3 regions of the uncultured Pseudomonas sp. genome follow, and region 1 is predicted to be linked to each of the others. Evidence: predicted binding sites of a transcription regulator. Region 1 holds the regulator's gene; each other region holds the start of a gene.
The links. Region 1 encodes FliA, which starts transcription of late flagellar genes. Its sites were predicted from a motif close to CTAAAGTTTNNNNNNNNNNNGCCGNTAA; they were not measured.
Positions count from the first base shown of each region.

Region 2: Q0V31_RS09200 (methyl-accepting chemotaxis protein) is a predicted target of FliA. The motif match lies at 1,026-1,053, and genes of this name have one in related genera.
Region 3: Q0V31_RS14300 (methyl-accepting chemotaxis protein) is a predicted target of FliA. The motif match lies at 3,713-3,740, and genes of this name have one in related genera.

Region 1 covers NZ_OX044366.1:4,139,725-4,147,481, forward strand. The annotation lists gene Q0V31_RS19275 (chemotaxis response regulator protein-glutamate methylesterase) at 1-395, opposite strand, end outside; gene Q0V31_RS19280 (chemotaxis protein CheA) at 440-2,596, opposite strand; gene Q0V31_RS19285 (protein phosphatase CheZ) at 2,608-3,396, opposite strand; gene Q0V31_RS19290 (chemotaxis response regulator CheY) at 3,415-3,789, opposite strand; gene fliA (RNA polymerase sigma factor FliA) at 3,883-4,629, opposite strand; gene fleN (flagellar synthesis regulator FleN) at 4,626-5,456, opposite strand; gene flhF (flagellar biosynthesis protein FlhF) at 5,534-6,832, opposite strand; gene flhA (flagellar biosynthesis protein FlhA) at 6,848-7,757, opposite strand, start outside.
Region 2 covers NZ_OX044366.1:1,968,635-1,976,391, forward strand. The annotation lists gene Q0V31_RS09195 (ROK family protein) at 107-1,018, opposite strand; gene Q0V31_RS09200 (methyl-accepting chemotaxis protein) at 1,241-3,271, shown strand; gene Q0V31_RS09205 (TatD family hydrolase) at 3,341-4,135, opposite strand; gene Q0V31_RS09210 (peptide chain release factor 3) at 4,222-5,805, opposite strand; gene Q0V31_RS09215 (type III PLP-dependent enzyme) at 6,270-7,433, shown strand.
Region 3 covers NZ_OX044366.1:3,025,211-3,032,967, reverse strand. The annotation lists gene fabA (3-hydroxyacyl-[acyl-carrier-protein] dehydratase FabA) at 100-615, shown strand; gene fabB (beta-ketoacyl-ACP synthase I) at 628-1,848, shown strand; gene Q0V31_RS14300 (methyl-accepting chemotaxis protein) at 1,984-3,609, opposite strand; gene Q0V31_RS14295 (DUF3859 domain-containing protein) at 3,801-4,265, opposite strand; gene Q0V31_RS14290 (amidohydrolase family protein) at 4,328-5,350, opposite strand; gene Q0V31_RS14285 (OsmC family protein) at 5,584-5,985, shown strand; gene Q0V31_RS14280 (pirin family protein) at 5,982-6,842, shown strand; gene Q0V31_RS14275 (dienelactone hydrolase family protein) at 6,887-7,675, opposite strand.

The sequences.
Region 1 (7,757 bases):
CTGCGAGCAATGGTGTGAATTTTCTCGCAGAGCAGCTGCTTGACCCGCTCGGGGTTGCGCGAAATGTCCTCGAAGTTCTTCGGCAGAAAGTCCACAGCCCCTGCTTCAAGGGCATCCAGGGTGACGCGCGCGCCCTCATGCGTCAGCGAGGAGAACATCAATACCGGCGTTGGGCAGCGCTGCATGATGTTACGCACGGCCGTGATGCCATCCATCATCGGCATCTCGTAATCCATGGTAATCACATCGGGCTTAAGCGCCTGCGCCTGCTCGATAGCTTCACGGCCGTTAGTGGCGGTACCGATGACCTGAATATTCGGATCGGCTGAAAGAATTTCCGACACGCGCCGACGAAAAAAACCGGAGTCATCAACCACCAACACCTTAACAGCCATAAACAACTCCTAAGCGACGCGAGCAATGCCCGCGCCGCGAACAATCAGATACGCCGCGCGTAGTGTTTGAGCATGCTTGGCACGTCAAGAATCAGCGCAATACGCCCATCACCAGTGATGGTCGCGCCTGACATGCCTGGCGTGCCTTGCAGCATCTTGCCCAGCGGCTTGATCACCACTTCTTCCTGGCCCACCAGCTGATCGACCACAAAACCAATACGCTGGCTGCCAACCGTCAGAATCACCACATGCCCCTCGCCCTGCTCCACGTGGGCGGCATTACCGATCAACCAACGCTTGAGGTAGAACAGCGGCAAGGCTTTGTCACGCACAATCACCACTTCCTGACCATCAACGACATTGGTGCGCGACAGGTCGAGGTGGAAGATTTCATTAACGTTGACCAGCGGAAAGGCAAATGCCTGATTGGCCAGCATCACCATCAACGTCGGCATGATCGCCAGAGTCAGCGGCACTTTGATAACAATCTTCGAGCCCTGGCCTTTGACCGAGAACACGTTGACCGTGCCGTTGAGCTGGTTAATTTTGGTTTTCACCACGTCCATGCCCACACCGCGACCCGAGACATCGGATATCTCGGTCTTGGTCGAGAAGCCTGGGGCGAAAATCAGGTTGTAGCATTCGAACTCGTTGAGACGGTCAGCGGCGTCTTTATCCAGCAGACCTTTCTCCACCGCCTTGGCGCGCAGTACGTCAGCATCCATGCCCTTACCGTCATCGGAGATCGACAAGAGGATATGATCGCCCTCCTGCTCAGCGGACAGCACCACCTTGCCGCCCCGCGACTTACCTGAGGCCTCGCGCTCTTCCGGGGTTTCAATACCGTGGTCAACCGCGTTGCGCACCAAGTGCACCAGCGGATCGGCAAGCGCCTCGACCAGGTTCTTGTCGAGGTCAGTTTCTTCACCGACCAACTCCAGATTGATCTCTTTTTTCAGGCTACGCGCCAGATCACGAACCAGGCGCGGGAAGCGCCCGAAGACCTTTTTGATCGGCTGCATACGGGTTTTCATCACCGCGGTCTGCAGGTCGGCCGTCACCACATCCAGATTGGATACGGCCTTGGACATGGCTTCATCGCCACTGCTGGAACCCAGGCGCACCAGGCGGTTACGCACCAGCACCAGCTCGCCGACCATGTTCATGATCTCATCCAGCCGTGCGGTATCGACCCGCACAGTGGTTTCCGCCTCGCTCGGCGGCGCGGCTTTTTCTGCTACGGGCGCGGCAACCGATACAGGCTTTGCCGCCGGTTTTGCAGCCACGCTGGAGGGCTCCGCAGGCTTGGCGACGGGCGCAGGCACAACGGGCTTGATCGCCTCAGGCTCGACAAATTTACCTTTGCCATGCAGCTGATCGAGCAGTGCTTCGAACTCATCGTCGGTGATCTCACCACTCGCATCTGCAGCAGGCTCAACCTGGGCTGCCGGCGCGACCGGCGCCGACACAGCCGGGGTCACGAACTGCCCCTTGCCGTGCAACTGGTCGAGCAGCGACTCGAACTCATCATCGGTGATTTCATCGCCAGCCGAAGATGCTGGCGATGAAACAGCAGGCGCTGCAGGTGTCGCGCTAATTTCAGGCGCTACGAACTGACCTTTACCGTGCAGCTGGTCAAGCAGGGATTCGAATTCATCATCGGTGATTTCATCGTTACCGGCAGCGCTGGAGACTGGCGCTGCAGGCTCATCCAGAGCACCAAGCAGTGCTTCGAACTCACTGTCGGTGATATCCCCAGAGGCCAGCACGGGCTCCGCCGGAGCCTCAACTGGCGCAGCCTGTTCAGCCCCCGCTGGCTCGGCCAGGCGCGCCAAGGCGGCCAGCAACGCAGGGGTGGCCGGGGTTAGATCGGTACGCTCACGCACCTCGGTAAACATACTGTTGACGGCATCCAGTGCTTCCAGCACCACATCCATCAATGCGGAGTCGACGCGCCGCTCACCCTTACGCAGGATGTCGAAGACGTTTTCTGCAATATGGCAACATTCCACCAGCTCATTGAGCTGGAGAAAACCGGCACCACCTTTGACGGTATGAAACCCGCGAAAAATAGCGTTGAGCAGATTCATATCGTCCGGACGACTTTCCAGCTCTACAAGCTGTTCGGACAATAAATCAAGAATCTCGCCGGCCTCTACCAGGAAGTCCTGGAGGATTTCTTCATCGGCGCCGAAGCTCATAAGACGTGCTCCTAAAATCCTAGGCTGGAAAGCAGATCGTCTACATCATCCTGACTGGATGCGACGTCTTCACGCTTATCGGCATGAATCTGCGGACCTTCACCGTGGGAAGGCTCTTTTTGTTTTTCTTGTTCGGCGCGAAGCAACTCGTGGTTGTGCTCAATGCCGGCGAACTGATCCACCTGGCTGGCCATCAACACCAATTTCAGCAGGTTGCTCTCGACCTCGGTGACCAACTGGGTCACGCGCTTGATCACCTGTCCGGTGAGGTCCTGATAGTCCTGAGCCAAGAGAATGTCGTTGAGGTGCCCGGAGATTTTCGCCCCGTCGCGCTCACTGCTGGCCAGAAACAACTCAACGCGCTTGGCCAACTCACGAAAACCATCGGCGCTCATCTCGCGGCGCATAAAGCGCCCCCAGTCGGCACTCAGGCTGTGCGCCTCATCACTGAGGCCATTCACCAGCGGTGCGCTCAACTCGACCAAATCCATGGTGCGATTGGCCGCTTTCTCGGTCATCGTCACCACATAATTCAGACGTTCGGTGGCATCGGTGATTTGCGACACTTCAGTGGCATGCGGCACACGGGGGTCAAGCTGAAAGTTGACGATGGCGTTATGCAGCTCACGGGTTAGCTTGCCAACCTCGTGATACAGACCACGGTCTCGCGCCTTGTTCAGCTCATGTATGAGCTGCACCGCTTCACCAAAGTTGCCTTGCTCGAGGCTGTCAACCAGTTGGCGAGCGTTGTGCTTCAGGGACGTCTCAAGCTCACCCTGAACGGAATCTTTACGTTCCATAGAACCTCATGGCAGACATCAGCCGTTGACCCGCTCGAATATCTTCTCAATCTTTTCTTTCAGTACCTGGGCCGTGAACGGTTTGACCACATAACCGTTAACCCCAGCCTGAGCGGCTTCGATGATCTGATCGCGCTTGGCTTCAGCAGTAACCATCAGTACCGGTAGGCTTTTCAGGCGCTCATCTGCACGCACGGCGCGCAGCAAATCGATACCGGTCATGCCTGGCATGTTCCAGTCCGTCACCAGAAAGTCGAAGCTACCGCTTTGCAGCATTGGCAACGCCGTAGTGCCATCATCGGCCTCTGCGGTGTTGGTGAACCCCAAGTCACGCAGGAGGTTCTTGATGATCCGTCGCATCGTTGAAAAGTCATCAACGATGAGGATTTTCATGTTCTTGTCCAAGTCGACCTCCGTACAGTCCCAGCGCACCCAGCAACCTGCATGCGCCTTTAATCGTGAAACCAGCAGCGTTAGCGAAGCAACTCAGCGTGCGCGCCACTCACCCAGGCGGGCGCGCAGACGAGCGGCACACTGACTGTGCAGTTGGCTTACGCGTGATTCGCTCACCCCCAACACTGCGCCGATCTCTTTAAGGTTCAATTCTTCATCGTAATACAGTGCTAACACCAAGCGCTCGCGCTCCGGCAGGTTGCCGATGGCATCCGCCAAGGCCGCCTGAAAGCGTTCATCTTCCAGATCACGAGAAGGTTCGAGGTGGTGGCTGCCAGCGTCTTCACCCAGCTCGCCATGCTCGCCGTCCTGTAACAGGTCGTCGAAGCTAAACAGGCGGCTGCCTAAAGTGTCGCCAAGAATGCCGTAGTAATCTTCGAGACTCAATTGGAGTTCGGCCGCAACCTCTTGATCTTTAGCGTCTCGGCCGGTTCTGGCCTCAACTTTTCGAATTGCATCACTGACCATGCGGCTATTGCGATGCACCGAACGCGGTGCCCAGTCGCCTTTGCGCACCTCATCGAGCATGGAACCGCGAATGCGGATACCGACGAATGTCTCGAAGCTGGCACCTTTACTGGAATCGTATTTTTTTGACGCTTCGAGCAAGCCGATCATTCCGGCCTGAATCAAATCGTCAACCTGCACACTGGCCGGTAAGCGCGCCAACAGGTGATAGGCAATGCGTTTGACCAGAGGCGCATAGCGCTCGATCAGCTGGTGCTGGGAATCCTGCGCCTGCGCTTTGCTATACATACGAAGTCCAGAGGCTGCTGTCATATGGCCGGGTCTGCAATCGGTTGCTGCACCAGACGCTCAACGAAAAACTCCAAATGGCCACGCGGGTTGGCCGGTAACGGCCAGGCGTCGACTTTCTGGGCTATCGCCTTGAACGCCAGTGCGCACTTCGAACGAGGGAAGGCTTCGTAGACCGCGCGTTGCTTCTGCACGGCCTTGCGCACTGATTCGTCGTACGGCACGGCACCGACATACTGCAGGGCAACGTCGAGAAAACGATCAGTGACTTTGGTCAACTTAGCAAAGAGGTTACGACCCTCCTGCGGGGTATGGGCCATGTTGGCCAAGACCCGAAAACGATTCATGCCGTGATCGCGGTTGAGCAATTTGATCAACGCATAAGCATCGGTGATCGAGGTCGGCTCGTCGCACACCACCACCAGTACTTCCTGCGCGGCACGGACGAAGCTGACCACGCCATCACCAATACCTGCGGCGGTGTCGACAATCAGCACATCGAGGTTATCGCTGATATCACTGAATGCCTGGATCAACCCGGCATGTTGCATGGGCGACAGCTGCACCATGCTCTGAATGCCTGATGCGGCGGGTACGATGCGAATACCGCCAGGGCCCTGCAGCAGCACATCGCGCAGCTCGCATTCGCCACTGATAACGTCTTCCAGAGTGCGTTTGGCACTAAGCCCCAACAACACGTCGACGTTGGCCAATCCCAGGTCGGCGTCCATCAACATGACCCGGCGTCCCAGCTCGGCCAAGGCCAATGCAAGGTTTACCGAGACGTTGGTCTTGCCGACGCCACCTTTGCCGCCGGTCACCGCAATCACCTGTACGGGATGCATACCCATAATTTCTAACACCTTGTCTAACTTCGACTGGAGCCACTTGGTCGGCTAAGCAGCGCTCAATTCCAACTACATTTCGCTTAACTAACGTGCCGTGCGGGCTGCTGGTAAAGGCCGGAAAACATCTCCGCCATCGTATCCTCACTCGGTTCTTGGGTCGCCTGCAGCCCAACGGCCCGGCTGACCAACTGATGACTGCGCGGAATCTGCAAATCATCGGGAATGCGTGGCCCATCAGTTAGATAGGCTACCGGTAGACGTTGGCTAATAGCCAGTCCTAAAACCTCACCCAAGCTGGTGGCTTCATCGGCCTTGGTGACAATACAGCCGGCCAGACCGCAACGCTTGTAACTATGGTAGGCGGCTTTGAGCACTTGACCTTGGCTGGTTGCGGCCATCACCAGATAGTTTTTTGCGTTGACGCCACGGCTGGCCAAAGCTTCCAGTTGCATGCGCAGCGCCGGATCATTGGCTGGCAGGCCGGCGGTATCGATCAACACCACACGTTTGCGCGCCAGCGGCGCCAGGGCCTGAGTCAACGACTGGCCAGGGTCGACCAGGGTGACCGGCACGTTAAGAATACGACCCAAGGTTTTGATCTGCTCCTGCGCGCCGATGCGGTAGCTGTCGAGGCTGACCAGGGCGATATGCTGTGCGCCGTACTTCAGCACGTAGCGAGCGGCCAACTTGGCTAGGGTGGTGGTCTTGCCCATGCCGGCGGGGCCCACTAGGGCAATCACCCCGCCGTCTTCCATGGGTTCTTGCTGCGGGGTCTTGATCGCATGAGCCAGATGCGCCAATAGCATGCGCCAGGCCTGACGCGGCTCGGCAATATTCGCGACGCGCTCAAGCAGCGCTTTCGACAGATCGGCAGAGAGGCCCATGCGTTGCAGACGACGCCACAGATTGGCTTGCTGCGGCTGGCGGTTCTGCAGCTGGCCCCAGGCAATCGAGCCCAGCTGCATTTCAATCAGTTCACGCAGGCCATGCAGCTCAAAGCGCATCGCGTCCAGAGCCCCCTGATCGGCGGCGGCGGACGATGAGCGCGCTGGCAGCAGAGCGTCAGCCAAGCTATCGCCTGGCGCGCTGGCCGCCGCGCCAAACAACTGGCGATCCTTACTGGCATCAACCTCAGTACGCGTGGTCAGCTCGGCCTGGGCGGTGGCGATTTTCGCCTGGGTCTTGCGCAATTCGGCTTCCAGTGCAGGATTCGGCTGGCGAGCGGGGGCAGCAGGCACTTGATAATCCAGCGCGGCAGTCAGCTCGACACCGCCGGCAACCCGGCGATTGCCAATAATCGAGGCATCGGCACCCAGCTCATCACGAACCAACTTCATGGCAGTGCGCATATCGGCGGCGAAAAAGCGTTTGACCTGCATGGCCTGTAACCTCGGTTAGTTCTGCCCCACCGTCGCAACGATGGTGACCTGCTTGTTATCCGGAATTTCCTGGTATGCCAGTACATGGATACTCGGAACCGCCAGCCGCGCGAATCGCGAGAGCATCGCCCGGACCGGACCGGCCACCAGCAGGATCACTGGCTTGCCGAGCATCTCCTGACGCTGCGCCGCCTCCACTAGGGATCGCTGCAGCTTCTCGGCCATGCCCGGCTCCAGGAGAATCCCATCCTCGGAGCCTTGACCAGCCTTCTGAATACTATTTAGCAATATCTGTTCCAACCTTGGCTCAAGGGTGATCACAGGCAGCTCCGGCTCTAGTCCCACAATGCTTTGCACAATGGCGCGGGCCAACGCGACGCGCACTGCAGACACCATCACGGCGGGATCTTGACTCTTCACCGAGACATTGGCGATGGCCTCGGCAATGGTGCGGATATCGCGCACCGGCACCTGTTCCTGCAGCAAGCTTTGCAGCACCTTGAGCAAGGTCGACAGGGAAATCATCCCCGGCACCAACTCCTCGGCCAGCTTGGGCGAGCTCTTGGCCAGCAGCTGCATCAATTGCTGCACCTCTTCATGACCAAGCAGCTCATGGGCATGCTTATGCAGGACCTGATTAAGGTGGGTGGCGACCACGGTACTGGCATCAACCACGGTGTAACCAAGCGATTGCGCCTGGTCACGCTGATTCGGGTCGATCCACACGGCCTCCAGGCCAAATGCCGGGTCCTTACCCGCAATCCCGTTGAGTGGACCAAATACCTGGCCTGGGTTAATCGCCAGCTCGCGATCCGGATAGACCTCGGCCTCGGCCACGCTGACGCCCATCAGGGTCAAGCGGTAGGCCGAGGGCTGCAGATCGAGGTTGTCGCGGATATGCACCGAGGGCATGAGAAAGCCCATT
Region 2 (7,757 bases), 2.2 Mb from region 1:
AGCCGTGCGGGAGGGTTGTGCGATGCCTGCGGCGTCCAGTTTGCGTGGCAATTGCCGGGCACTAGGGCCGCTAACCCACCCTACGAAAGCCGGCGGTCACGGGTATTTAATACCCAGACTTGAGGTCGTCGTTCCACAGCCATGCCGCGCCGCGCACGCCGCTGGAGTCGCCGTGGCGGGCTTGTAGCAGGCGCGTATTGACCTGATCGGAGAACACGTAGCGTGGTAGCAGCGGGATGACCTCGGAGTAGAGCGCGCTGCTGTTGGACAGCCCGCCACCCAGGACAATGACGTGTGGGTCAATCAGGTTGATCACCGCCGCAAGGCCGCGCGCCAGTTGCTCGCAATAACGCCCAAGCGCCTGCTGCGCGGCCGGCTCGCCGGCTTGAGCCGCGCGCGCGAGGGCGCTCGCATCCAGGCCGAGGTTGCTGCGCGCAGCCCAGCCCGGCCCGCTTAAAAAGGTTTCGATGCAGTCATCCTTACCGCAATAACAGCGCCGGCTCGGGCCGTCCTCATTACGCCGCCAGGGCAGGGGGTTATGCCCCCATTCACCGGCGATGCCATTCGGCCCGCTGAGCAGTTGCTGATGCACAACCAGCCCGCCACCGACTCCGGTGCCGAGAATTACCCCAAAAACGCTAGCGGCTCCCGCCCCGGCGCCATCGCAGGCTTCTGAGAGGGCAAAGCAGTCGGCATCATTGGCCAGGCGCACCGGGCGGTTTAAACGCTGCTCAAGATCGCCCTGCAAATCCTCGCCAATTAAACATTGGGAGTTGGCATTCTTGATCCGCCCGTGGTCGGGGGAGCGTGTACCGGGAATGCCGACCCCGACGCTGCCGCGCCTTCCCAACTCGTGCTCGCACTCCTCAACTAAGCGGGCGATCAGCTCGACGGTTTGCAGGTAGTCGCCTTGTGGCGTTGGAGCGCGGCGGCGTAAGAGCTGGCGGCCGTCATACAGGGCAATGATTTCGACTTTGCTGCCACCCAAATCAATGCCCAGCTTCAGCGGTGTGTGCATCATTAACCTTAAGTTACAGAGGTTGAAGTCGATAAGAGGTATACATGGCGCCATGCTCGGCGGCAATTTTGTGACATTGGTCTCGCCAATCGGGCGGTATCTGGCCGGTTGATCCAAGCGCCGCAGGTCGAGCATTAAGGGACATCTAGGCGGCCATTAGCCATGCTGAGCAGCCTGTTTGGGACCTGACACAACAACAATAATTAGAACAGGAGACGTCTTGTGAAGACCGCGCTGTATCCGGCCATCGCGCTAATGAATCGCCTCAGCTTCGGCATGAAGTTCAGCTTGATCAGTGTGCTGTTCTTTCTGCCCATGCTGGTCACCAACTTCTACCTGGTGCGTGACTCCTATCGTCAATTCGTCAGCACTCAAGCCGCGCTCGAAAGTATTGACCTGCTTGGCGAAAGCCTGACGCTGCGGCGCAACCTTGAAGATTATGTCGACCTCATCGAGATCAACTCGGTGATCGGCCAGTCTGGGCAGGCGGGTGATCTGGAGGCGCGCCAGAGCAAGCTCCACGAAACTATCGCCAGTGCCATACAAGGCATGGTCGCGGTGGTGCGTGATGCGGAGCAGGTCGAGGAGTTTAATAGCGCGCGTGATGGCTTGATTGCCGCATTGGCGGCGGTGCAGCGCGAGACGTCCTTGCAGGGCAAGAGTGTCCTGGCGGAAAAGCTGCTGGGTTCCTCCCAAGTGTTTATCAAATTGGTCGCCAGCCAGGCAGGCTTGAGCCAAGACCGTCAAGCCGCTGTGCGGCAGATGGTCGAGCTGATTTCGGCGGATACGCTCAAAGTAACTGCGGCGCTCAGCGAAGGCCGCGCTATGGGGGCTTACTCGCTGGGGCAGGGCTTCCTCAACTCGTCAGCCAGTACGGCGTTCGACGACCTGCTACTGGAGCTGGAAAAGCTGCATGCCGAGTACGGTCTAAATCTTCAGGCCTCGCTCAATACTAGCCCTGAAGCGCGTGCCGCGTTGTCGAGCCAGAGCGAGAGCAGCCTGGGCACGCTGAAGAGCATGGCGGTGCTGTTTGAGGACAAGGTGGTTATCGCCGACAGCCTGGATATGCCCTGGGCGCAGTTCTACAACGATGTCAGCGCCGCCATGGAGCAAACCTACCAGCTCAATAGCGCCGTGTTGGTGTTTCTCGATCGGCAGTTGCAGCTGCGCTTGGAAGAGAACCGCGTACAGATGGTGTTGTTGGTGGTCGCTCTGCTGGTGGTGTTCCTGCTGATCGTTTACCTCTACAGCGGCTTTTATGTGTCGATTCGCGCCACCCTGAAGAGCCTCGGTCAGGTGATGAACCAGGTGGCGGCGGGCGATATGACCGTCAGCTTCAAGGCGCAAAGCAAGGATGAGCTGGGTGAGCTGGGCCAGGTGTTCAATGAAACGGTGAGCAAGATTCACCAGTTGATCGAGCGTGTGGGGCAGACGGTGGTCGAGGTTGAGCGTCAGGCCGAGCGTGTGCAGCAAATCTCCGGGGAAAGTAACCAGGCTGTCGCTGGGCAGCGTGGGCAGATCGACCAGGTGGCCACGGCCATGAACCAGATGTCGGCAACCGCCCAAGAGGTCGCCAGCAGTGCGGCGGCGGCGGTGGGCAGCGCACAGAGTGTGAATGATGAAACGGTCAGTGGCCGCGCCCTGGTCGAATCGCAAGTTGGCAGCATTCAGCGTCTGGCTGGGGAAATTGATCAGTCGGTAGCAGTGATCAACAAGTTGGCCAGCGATAGCGCGTCGATCAGCCAGGTGCTGGATGTGATCAAGGGCATCGCCGAGCAGACCAACTTGCTCGCGCTCAACGCGGCCATTGAAGCCGCGCGTGCTGGTGAGCAGGGCCGCGGTTTTGCCGTGGTGGCCGATGAGGTGCGCAACCTGGCCAAGCGCACTCAGCAGTCCACCGAAGAAATCGAGGCGATGATTAGCAAGCTGCAAAGTGGCGTCGGTGCGGCGGTCAAGTCGATGAGCTCCAGCCACAAGATGGCTGACAGCACGGTCAATGAGTCGGGCAAGGTGCAGCAGGCGCTGGAGAATATCCTTGGGGCCGTGGGCATGATTGTCGACCAGAACCAGCAGATCGCCACTGCTGCCGAAGAGCAGACGGCTGTGGCGCAGGATATCGACCAGAACATTGTCGAAATCAGCCAGGCCGGTGAGCGCACTGCCGAAGGCGCTAGCCAGACCGAGCAGGCCAGTCGCGAGCTGTCTGGGTTGGTCGCGCGCTTGAAGCAGTTGATTAGCGCGTTCCGCGTTTAAGCGTTCTGCCGTAACGCCAAGGCCCAGCATTTGCTGGGCCTTGTCGTTTTCGTCTCTCGGGCCGCAGCTTTAGGGCGTTACGCCATTCTCCCAGCCAAACAGCTCGGCTGCGTTGCGGCTGCTGGCGCTGGCCAGTTGTTCAGCACTGATACCGCGCAGTTCGGCCAGTGCAGTGCAGATGTCTGGTAGATGTTCCGGGCTGTTGCGCTGGTTGGGGTACATGGCTGGGGCCATGTCCGGCGAGTCGGTTTCCAGCACGATGGCCTCCAGCGGCAGCTGTGCCAGCACTTTGCGCAGACGTAGTGCTTGTGGCCAGGTTGGCGCGCCACCGAGGCCGAGTTTGAAGCCGAGCTTGAGGTATTCGCGGGCTTCCTCGTAGCTGCCCGCAAAGGCGTGGATGATGCCGCCCCGTGAGGGCTTAAGGCGTTTCAGCGTGGCAATGGTTGCGGCATGGGCGCGGCGCACGTGGAGCAGGGCGGGTAGCTCGAACTCAATGGCCAGGGTGAGCTGGGCTTCAAACAGCTGTTGCTGACGCTCGCGATCGAGTTGTTCAAGAAAATAATCCAGGCCGAACTCACCCACCGCGCACAGCTTGGGATGCCCGGCACAGCGTGCTAGCCAGTCGCGCAGAGCATCCACATGCGCGGGTTGGTGTTCGTCCAGGTACACCGGGTGCAGGCCGAAGGCGGCGTAAACGTCATCTTCAGCCAGCGCCAGATCCCACAGGCGCTGCCAGTTGGACTGATGCACGCCAAGCACCACCAGGCGCTCGACGCCGAGGTCGCGACAGCGGCGCAACAGCGCGCCGCGATCGGCATCGAAGTCGGGGAAATCCAGATGAGTGTGGGTGTCGATCAGGCGCATGGGCAGAGCATCGACGATTTGTCGTTATTGCGCCAGTTGGCGCCTTACCTCTTGTTGCTACGGCAAGAGGTAAGGCGGACTTCGGCTTAGTGGTGTTCGCGGGTGGCGCGGAATTTCACGTCTGGCCAGCGCTCTTCCATCAGCGCCAGGTTGACCCGCGTTGGCGCCAGGTAGGTGAGGTGGCCGCCGCCATCGAGGGCGAGGTTTTCTACCGCTTTGTTGCAGAATTCCTCTAGCTTCTTCTTGTCGCTGCACTCGATCCAGCGCGCCGACCAGACGGTGATCGGCTCGTAGCCGCACTCGACTTTGTATTCTTCCTTTAGGCGGCTGGCGACCACGTCGAACTGCAGCACACCGACCGCGCCGAGGATGATGTCGTTGCTGCGCTCGGGGAAGAACACCTGGGTCGCGCCTTCCTCGGCCAGTTGCTGCAGGCCCTGACGCAGCTGCTTGGATTTCAGCGGGTCTTTCAGGCGCACGCGGCGGAACAGCTCCGGAGCGAAGTGTGGGATGCCGGTAAAGCCCAGCGCTTCACCTTCGGTGAAGGTGTCGCCGATCTGGATGGTGCCGTGGTTGTGCAGGCCGATAATGTCGCCGGCGTAGGCTTCCACGAGCATTTCCCGCTCGCTGGAGAAGAAGGTCAGGGCGTCGCCAATGCGCAGGTCTTTGCCGGTGCGCACATGGCGCATCTTCATGCCCTGGCTGTATTTGCCCGAGCAGATACGCATAAAGGCAATACGGTCGCGGTGCTTGGGGTCCATGTTCGCCTGGATTTTGAACACGAAGCCGCTGAATTTTTCTTCCACTGGCTCCACGGTGCGCTCATTGGCGACACGGGCCAGCGGGCGTGGTGCCCAGTCGACCACGGCGTCGAGCACGTGATCGACACCAAAGTTACCCAGCGCGGTGCCGAAGAACACCGGGGTCAGTTGGCCGTTCATAAATTCGTCTTGATCGAACTCATGGCAAGCGGCCTGCACCAGCTCCAGCTGTTCGATAAAGCGCTCGTACTCATCGCCCAGGTGGGCGCGGGCCTCGTCGGAGTCGAGCTTCTCGATGATCTTGGTTTCGGTGCGCTCATGGCCGTGGCCGGCGGTGTAGACGATGATGTAGTCGTCGGCCAGGTGGTAAACACCCTTGAAGTCGCGGTAGCAGCCAATCGGCCAGGTAATCGGCGCGGCTTTGATTTTCAGTACGGCTTCGATCTCGTCGAGCAGCTCGATCGGGTCGCGAATGTCGCGGTCGAGCTTGTTGACGAAGCTGACAATCGGCGTGTCGCGCAGGCGGCACACGTCCATCAGGGCAATGGTGCGTGGCTCAACGCCTTTACCGCCGTCGAGCACCATCAGTGCGCTGTCCACCGCGGTCAGGGTGCGGTAGGTGTCTTCCGAGAAGTCTTCGTGACCGGGGGTGTCGAGCAGGTTGATCATGTGATCGCGGTAGGGGAACTGCATCACCGAGGTGGTGATGGAGATGCCGCGCTGCTTTTCCATTTCCATCCAGTCCGAGGTGGCGTGGCGGTCGGACTTGCGCGACTTCACCGTGCCTGCGACAGAAATCGCCTTGCCCATCAGCAAGAGCTTTTCGGTAATGGTGGTTTTACCGGCGTCGGGGTGAGAAATGATCGCGAACGTGCGGCGTTTGGCGACTTCGGCGGCCTGGATGGTCATTGTGCGGGAACCCGTCGACTGAATAGTCGGTTTGTCAAAAAAGGCGGCGATTATAACGGTAAACGCCCGCGAGCGCGGCGGCCTGTAGTCAACGGATAAAACCGCCAGGCTTTCGCGCTTTGTGCAGCATTCCATGACGTTTTGTTTTGAATATAAAACGATCAATCAATAAGGCGGCAATGCAGGTCAAAAGCGCGGCATTTTTGATTGATCTAAGCTTCCCATGGCCCTAAAGTTCGCGCCCGAACGTCCATGCTGGCAACGATCCATCCGGCTCAAGTACTGACGACGAGAGATCGATCCCGATACTCGGCGACATGCCTTGGGAAGTAGGCGAACCAAAGTGGGGAAACTGATCAGACGTTCCGGGCCGTTCGCGGCCGCCCCCTGAAACTCAGTTGAACCTGTGCCCGGTTTAGCTGCCCGAATCATTGTGTTTCTGGTTTTGCCATTTGGAGTCGAGCATGTCGATCAAGGTCGAAGATTATTACGCCCCCGCCACCTTTCAGCGCATGAAGACGTTTGCTGATACTCAGGAAACCCCGTTTGTGGTGATCGATACCGCAATTATCAGCCAGGCCTATGACGACCTGCGCGCCGGTTTCGAGTTCGCCAGCATCTATTACGCCGTCAAGGCCAACCCAGCCGTCGAGATTATCGACCTGCTCAAGGACAAAGGCTCCAGCTTCGACATCGCCTCGATCTATGAGCTGGATAAGGTCTTGAGCCGTGGTGTAACGCCAGACCGCATTAGCTATGGCAACACCATCAAGAAATCCAAGGACATCCGTTACTTCTACGAGAAGGGCGTGCGGCTGTTCTCCACCGACTCGGAAGCCGACCTGCGCAACATTGCCAAGGCCGCACCGGGCTCGAAAATCTATGTGCGTATCCTCACTGAAGGCTCGACTACCGCGGACTGGCCGCTGTCGCGCAAGTTCGGCTGCCAGACCGACATGGCCATGGATCTGCTGATTCTCGCCCGCGACCTGGGCCTGGTGCCTTATGGCATCTCGTTCCACGTTGGCTCGCAGCAGCGTGATATTTCCGTGTGGGACGCGGCGATCGCTAAGGTCAAAGTGATCTTCGAGCGTCTGAAAGAAGAAGACGGCATTACCCTCAAGCTGATCAACATGGGTGGCGGCTTCCCGGCCAACTACATCACCCGTACCAACAGCCTGGAAACCTATGCCGAGGAAATCATCCGCTTCCTTAAAGAAGACTTCGGTGACGACCTGCCGGAAATCATCCTGGAGCCGGGCCGCTCGCTGATTGCCAACGCCGGCATCCTGGTCAGTGAAGTGGTGCTGGTGGCGCGTAAGTCGCGCACCGCAGTGGAGCGTTGGGTGTATGTCGATGTGGGCCTGTTCAGCGGTCTGATTGAAACCATGGGCGAGGCGATCAAGTTCCCGATCTACACCGAGAAGAAGGGTGAGATGGAAGAGGTGGTGATCGCCGGCCCGACCTGCGACAGCGCCGACATCATGTACGAGAACTACAAGTACGGCCTGCCGCTCAATCTGGCAATTGGCGACCGTGTCTACTGGCTCTCCACCGGTGCTTACACCACCAGCTACAGCGCCGTGGAGTTCAATGGCTTCCCGCCGTTGAAGGCCTTCTACTTGTAAGGCGCTATTGCGCTGCTAAAACCCCGCTTCGGCGGGGTTTTTGGTTTCTGCCCGCGGGATTTTCGCTGTGGCCAAGCTCGCGGAGCAGGCGCTCTCAACGCCCCGCGCAGGCGTGTGCTGGGGCGCTCAACATGGCCTTTTGTATAAATATATTTCATTGCCTCCCTGCGGTTCACGTCGGCTGTGATCGCCTATGAGGTGGGCGTGTGCGCCGTTTGCTTGTGGCGTGACTTTGCACGGAAAAAGCGGTTGTTGGGAGTCAACTTCAGGGATCAAGTTTGCTGCTGGCACGCTTATCGCGTTAGGGTAAAAAGGTCATTCAGC
Region 3 (7,757 bases), 1.1 Mb from region 1:
AACAGTCTATGACTAGGTTATTGGCAAGCGCAGCAAACTGCGCCGCCAGCCAGGACGATTCGCCCAGCCTTGGCGCATGGGACATATTGAGGAGCTCGCATGACCAAACAAAACGCCTTCACCCGGGAAGACCTGTTGCGCTGCAGCCGTGGCGAACTGTTCGGCCCAGGTAATGCGCAACTGCCCGCGCCGAACATGCTGATGATCGATCGCATCACCCATATCAGCGACACTGGCGGCAAGTACGGCAAGGGCGAAATAGTCGCCGAGCTCGATATCACTCCAGACCTGTGGTTCTTCGCCTGCCATTTCGAAGGCGACCCGGTGATGCCAGGCTGCCTGGGCCTTGACGCCATGTGGCAGCTGGTTGGCTTTCACCTCGGCTGGCAGGGCAACCCAGGCCGTGGCCGCGCCCTAGGCTCGGGTGAAGTCAAATTCTTCGGTCAGGTGCTGCCAACCGCGAAGAAAGTCACCTACAACATCCATATCAAACGCACCATTGCTCGCTCCCTGGTCCTGGCTATTGCCGATGGCACCGTCAGCGTCGATGGCCGCGAGATCTACAGCGCCGAAGGCTTACGTGTTGGCCTGTTCACCTCTACCGACAACTTCTAAAGGACTCTCTGCATGCGTCGCGTCGTAATTACCGGCCTAGGCATCGTTTCCTGCCTCGGCAATGACAAAACCACCGTCTCGGCCAGCCTGCGTGCAGGCAAGTCAGGCATCCGCTTCAACCCTGCCTATGCCGAAATGGGCCTGCGCAGCCACGTGTCCGGCTCGGTTGACCTGAACCTGGAAGAGCTGATCGACCGCAAGGTCTATCGCTTTATGGGTGACGCCGCCGCCTTTGCCTACTTGTCTATGCAGCAGGCCATCGCTGACGCCGGCCTTAGCGCGGAAGACATCTCCAACCCACGCGTGGGTTTGATTGCCGGCTCCGGCGGTGCGTCGACCTTCAACCAGATGGAGGCCATGGACATCCTGCGCGAGAAAGGCGTCAAGCGTGTTGGCCCCTACCGCGTACCGCGCACCATGGGCAGCACCGTGTCCGCCTGCCTGGCCACGCCGTTCAAGATCAAGGGCGTCAACTACTCGATCTCCTCGGCCTGCGCCACCAGTGCGCATTGCATCGGCAATGCCATGGAGCAGATCCAGCTGGGCAAGCAAGACATCGTATTTGCCGGCGGCGGCGAAGAAGAGCATTGGAGCCAGAGCTTCCTGTTCGACGCCATGGGCGCACTGTCGACCCAGTACAACGACACCCCGGAAAAAGCCTCACGCGCCTACGACGCCAAGCGTGACGGTTTCGTCATCGCCGGCGGTGGTGGCATGGTCGTGGTCGAGGAACTCGAACACGCCCTCAAGCGCGGCGCGAAAATCTATGCCGAAGTCATCGGTTACGGCGCAACCTCCGATGGCTACGACATGGTCGCCCCGAGCGGTGAAGGTGCCGTGCGCTGCATGCAGCAAGCGCTGGCCACTGTCGACACACCGATCGACTACCTGAACACCCACGGCACCTCGACTCCGGTCGGCGATGTCGCCGAAAGCCGCGCAGTACGCGAAGTGTTTGGCGCCAAAGCTCCGGCCATCAGCTCGACCAAGAGCCTGTCTGGTCACTCGCTGGGCGCTGCAGGCGTGCAGGAAGCGATTTACTGCATGCTGATGATGGAAGGTAACTTCATCGCCGGCTCGGTCAACATCGACGAAGTCGACCCGGAAATCGCCGACCTGCCGATCCAGCGCAGCACCGTCGAGAACGCCAAGCTCGATACAGTGATGAGCAACAGCTTCGGCTTTGGTGGCACCAACGCGACACTGGTACTCAAGCGCTGGGCTGGCAAGTAAGCCACCCCAGTTGTTTGCAGTATGAAAAAGGCCACCTCTCGGGGTGGCCTTTTTTGTTGGTTACCTGCCGGCTCTACAAAACCCGCAGAGGCTGAACATGCCGGCGGCCGCTCTTGCAGCCGAGGCCATTCAGGATCAAATCGAGAAACGCGACACCAGCGTATTCAGGTCCACTGCCAGGCGCGATAGCTCTTGACTTGCGGCAGTGGTCTGATTGGCACCAGCCGACGACTGCATCGACAAGTCACGGATATTCACCAGGTTACGATCCACTTCGCGGGCCACTTGGGCCTGCTCTTCCGAAGCACTGGCAATCACCAGGTTACGCTCGTTGATCTGCGAGATGGCTGCAGTAATCTCTTCCAGCGCCTGCCCTGCGGCCGTGGCCACCTCGAGGGTTGAACGCGCTCGCGTATTGCTACTCTGCATGGCATTCACCGCATTATCAGTGCCTTGCTGAATACCACTGATCATCTGCTCGATTTCGCTGGTCGACTGCTGAGTACGGTGAGCCAAGGCGCGCACCTCATCCGCCACCACAGCAAAACCACGCCCTGCATCACCGGCCCGCGCGGCTTCAATGGCGGCGTTGAGTGCCAATAGATTGGTCTGATCGGCAATCGAACGGATCACATCCAGCACCTTGCTGATATCGCGTACCTGGCCAGCCAGTTGCTCGACTTCAACAGCAGTGTGGGTCACGTCGTCAGCCAGGGCGCTGATCGAGTCAACGGTCTGGCGAACCTGCTCACGGCCCTGCAGCGCGGTGCGGTTGGAATCGCTGGAGGCTTCCGAGGTGCTAACCGCATTGCGCGCCACTTCCTCGACAGCGCTGGTCATCTGGTTGACCGCCGTGGCGGCCTGCTCGATTTCATTGTTTTGCTGCAGCAAGCCGCGGGTTGAATCCTCAGTGACCGCATTCAGCTCTTCCGAGGCAGAGGCGAGTTGATTAGATGAGTCAGAAATATTCTGAATCGTGCTGCGCAGGCTCTGCTGCATGCTTTTCAACGCACCGAGCAAGCGCGCAGGCTCATCCGTACCCAACACATTGATCGACTGAGTGAGATTGCCACCCGCCACGACTTCGGCAACCCGGACGGCTTCGGCCAGCGGCGCGACGATGCTACGCGTCAACAGCAGTGCCAGCACCACGGTCAGCAAAACGGCTAGCACGATCATCGTAATCACCCACAAACGCGCGCTAGCAAATACTTCATCGCTACTCTTGGCAGCAGCGGTGGCACCTTCGCGATTCAACACAGACAGATCGTTCAGTGCCTTGGCCATGCTGTCAGCATGTGAGTTGATAGAGCCTTCCATCACGGCACGGGCTGCTGACGCATCATTCTGACGCATCGCATCAACAATTTTCCGCTGCTCCTGTAAGTAAGCGTACTCACCTTGCTTGAAGCGCTCGTACACAGTGCGCTCTTCGGCGGTGACTATCAGTTTCTCGTAATCCGCTTGCGCCTTTTCCAGCATGTTTCTGAGCTCTTCGATACGCGGCAAGGTATCCGCAACGACGGTCTCTTCATAACTGGCCAGCATGCGCAGAGTCAGGGCACGCAAACGCAAAATATCCTGGTTCATCTCGCCCAGACTGAGAATGCTAGGCAACCAGTTCCCGTTTATCTGATCTGACTGCTTGTTCATTTCAGCCATCTGCAACAACGAAAAGCTGCCAAGTAGCAGAACCAGCAATGCCACCAAGCCAAAGCCGAGCGATGCTCTGGGCGCAATATTGAGGTTTCTTAGGGTCATTACGGGGTGTCCTTACGGTCTGACATATGGTCAACGGCATAGCGCCATGCATGCCTTATGGGCATAACCAAGGCCTTCAGCCAGCATTCAATCAACTTTCCAGCTATCGGCCTCACAGCCATATTCTTGATCACTGTCACATAAAAAAACCCGAGCCAATACTCGGGTTTTTAGCACGCCTTAACCTAGGTTTAGCGCACGAAAAAGCGCTGCTCCAATAACTTGCGGTCATCCTGAAACACCATAAAGTGCCATTCTCCCGGCACCACTTCGTGCGCCTCGGTGAATTCGAAGGCCATCACATCCTGCGGCGCAGTGGGCACCAGCTTTTGCGTCACGACAAACTTGTCATGACGCTTGCCATCTGGGGTGATCACCCCCGGCGTGAGGTACAGCAGGGTCAGCGGCGAGTCATTGACCTGCTTGCCCGCCAGGCTGTAGCGCAGGCCGAATTTGCTGCCAAGCTTGGCGGGGATCACTTCAGCGGTTTCGATCTGCTGATTGCTGCGGGCCAGCACCCGCTCGCCAGCCTGAAAATCCTGATAATCGCTGACGAACACGCCATATTCGACCGGCCCCTCAACACGGACTTCGGCTTGGGCCAGACTGCTAATCAGGACAAGTGCGGCCAGGCCGCTGAAACGGGTGTAGTGCATGTCGCGCTCCTTTTTAGATGAGCGCGAGCCTATGACACCGGTATGACAGCGCGATGACAGGCTTACTCTGCCAGCTCGGCCTGCACCTTGCGTGGCAGCACGGCGAGGAAGTTATCGCGCGCCACCTGCTGGGCGACATCCTCGGGTAAGGCGTCGAGAAACGGCTTAAAGCCGGTCATATTTTCAGCCAGGCCATTAAACCGGCCAACCACGTCAGAACCCAACATAAAGCGCGCCGGGTAGCTGCTGACCAATGTCACCCAAGCCGGATCAGGCTGACCCTCGGCGTCCAGCAGGTAGGGCTGGAGCATGGTCCAGGACAGGTCGATATACAGATTGGGGTACTGCTTGAGCATTCGTTGAAGAGTGGTCAGAAGAAAACCCAGTTTTTCCTGGTGCCGATGAATCTCCATGCTGGTGCCGGCATGCGCCCAGATAAACCGCACATGCGGATGGTTGCGCAGCGGGTCTTCGACTTCCTGCAGGTACAACGGATTACGCTCACGCTTGGAGGTGATATTGGAATGCAACATCACCGGCAGGTCGTACTCGGCGGCCAGGTGGAAAACTCGCGCCAGTGCCTCGTTATTGGCACGCGGGGTATCACCATTGATCAACGCAGTAAGGTCGTCATGCCGGGTAAATATTTCACCGATACCCTGCCACAGCCCGGGATCGAACTCGAGCATGCGGCGGATATGCGCATCGGCATTCTTGTCATTTGGGTTGAAGCCTGAGAGAAACGGGTGCAGTCGCTTGCGCTGCTCGGCAGGCACTTGCTTGTATGCGTGCGCCACCAGCACATCGGTGGCACTGTACCAATAGGCGTCGGCATCATCGCCGGCGTAGTAACGCGGGCGCTTGGGCTCGTCTTCATGCCACTTCTTCGCCACTGGAACGCCCGACAACATCACATGTTCGATATTGCCGGCGGCCATCTGCTCAAACAGCGCAGTCATGCCAGCACTTTCCTGAAAGAAATCGACGTAGTGCAGATGTGCATCGCTGTAGCGATAGTCACGGGCCTGGGCAAACTGAGCCGCAAAGCCAAGGATCAAGGCAAAACTGATTTTAAAGGCTAGCAAGTCGGTGTCCTCCTGACAGACTGAGCTCATAGACTCCGTGTATTGAATGCAAGTTCACCCGGCTTGGCGCCCCTCGCAAAGCACTGACTGCCCTTCAGTGCTTTGTCAGCAGGCCTCGGCACACAGGCTCAGTGGCTGCCTGTGCGTGGCGTAAATGTGCGCATATAAAGCAGTGGCCGCCGACTGATGGCCTAAGCTAGGCTGCCAATTCAGCCCCTGACACTGGAGTACCAATGATCAGCATCAGCAACGAAAAAGGCCTGCTGCAGCGCATCAGCATTGGTCCACACACCCTGCATAGCGACGTCGCCGTGGAGCTAGGCGGTACAGCGTTGGCACCTGACCCGCATGACCTGTTCGACGCGGCACTCGGCGCGTGTAAAGCACTGACGCTGTCACTTTATGCAAAGCAGAAAGGCTTACCGCTGGACGGCCTCGACGTGACCCTGAGCCGTGATAGCAGCCAGGAGCGCCAAGGCGTCTACAGCTTAAATGTCGAACTGACCCTGCATGGCGCACTGGACGAGGCACAGCGCCAGCAGCTGCTGCGTATTGCCGACAAATGCCCAGTGCACAAACTGATGACCAGCAGCGAGGTTAAGGTCAGCACCCTACTGCGCGAGGCCGCATTATGAGTGACTTTCTGCTGATCAAGCCGCGCCAGGAAGACATCTCCGGACAACCCATTCTGCGCCCCCTGCCCTCGGCCAAATGCCGCAGCGTCGGCCCGTTCGTGTTTTTCGACCATATGCTTGAAAACACCTACCCGGCCGGTCGCGGGATGAACATCAACCAGCATCCGCACATCGGCCTGTCCACCCTCACTTACCTGTTCGAAGGGCAGTTACAACACAAGGACAGCCTTGGTTCGGATCAACTGGTCAGGCCTGGCGAAGTCAGCTGGATGACTGCCGGGCAAGCCGTGGCGCATGTCGAGCGCACCCCTCAAGCCTTGCAGCGCAGCGGCTCACGCATGCATGGCTTGCAGGTTTGGCTGGCCATGCCCACGGCTGAAGAGCAAGGCCTACCGAGCTACAGTCACCACCCAGCCAGCAGCCTGCCGCGCAGCACGAGTATGGGTGTGGACATCTGCCTGATCGCCGGCAGCGGTTTCTGCCTGCAATCACCGGTGCCGGTGTGCTCCCCAACGCTTTATGCAGAAATCAAGCTGGCCGCCGGGGCCACACTGCAGATACCGACCGAACATGCCGAGCGCGCGCTGTATCTGATTGACGGGGACGCAGCGCTCGATGAACAGCAACTGCCACTGCGCGGCCTGCTGGTAATGCCCGAAGGCGAGACCTTTACCCTCAGCGCCTGTAGCGAGAGCCATCTGGTATTGATTGGCGGCGCACCAGTCGGCCCCCGGCGGATCAACTGGAATTTCGTCGCCAGCGACCAGGCCCTGATCGACCAGGCCCGCCAGCGCTGGGCCGCGCAGGACTGGCCGTCAGTACCTGGTGAGACTGCGCGGATCGAGCTGCCAGGCTGACCGGCTGGTGGGGCACGCCTGGCACAGCAAAGCAGCAGTTGCTGTCAGCGCTGACCGAACGCCTCGCTGAACAAATCATCCATGGCCTTGAACGCGCGCGCGGCCACCACCGGATGGTATTGGTTGCGCCCCGGCACACTGGCTTGCGGGTTGGTGAAGGAATGCACTGCGCCGCCGTAGCTGACCAATTGCCAATCGGTGTTGGCGGCCTTCATCTCGGCGATAAAGCCTGCGACCTGCTCAGCAGGCACGCTCGGATCATCCGCACCGTGCAATACCAGAACAGGTGCCTTGATGTTCTGCGCATCGCTCGGGTTAGGCGTATCCAGATTGCCGTGGAAGGACACAAAACCTTGCAGCTCCGCGCCGGAGCGCGCCAGCTCGAGCACCGCACCGCCACCAAAGCAGAAACCAATCGCCCCCAGTTTGCTGGCATCCAAGGCTACCTGTGCGGTTTGCGCCTTAAGCACCTCCACCGCCGCCTGGGCCCGTTTGCGCATCAGTGACCGATCACTGCGCACAAAGGTCGCAGCCGTTTTGGCTTCTACAGCGTTGGTGGGGCGCACGCCTTTACCGTACATGTCCGCCATAAACACCACGTACTTATCGCCGGCGGCACGTGCGGCCTTCTTCGCCGAGTCCTCGCTGACGCCCAGCCAGTTGGGCACCATCAGCAAGCCCGGACGCGGCGTAGTGATCGCATCGTCATAAATCAGCATGCCCTCGAATGCCTCACCGTCAATTTCATAGGGCACCGCTTTGACCACCACGGCGGCTTCAGCGACGCCAAGCATGCCGGCGCATAGCAGGGGCAACAGGGTTTTCGTAGACATGGCGCAATACCTTTACGTGGACTAAGCACAACAGCAACCATAGACCGCCGAGCGAGGATAACCAGCACCAGTGCCCTAGGTC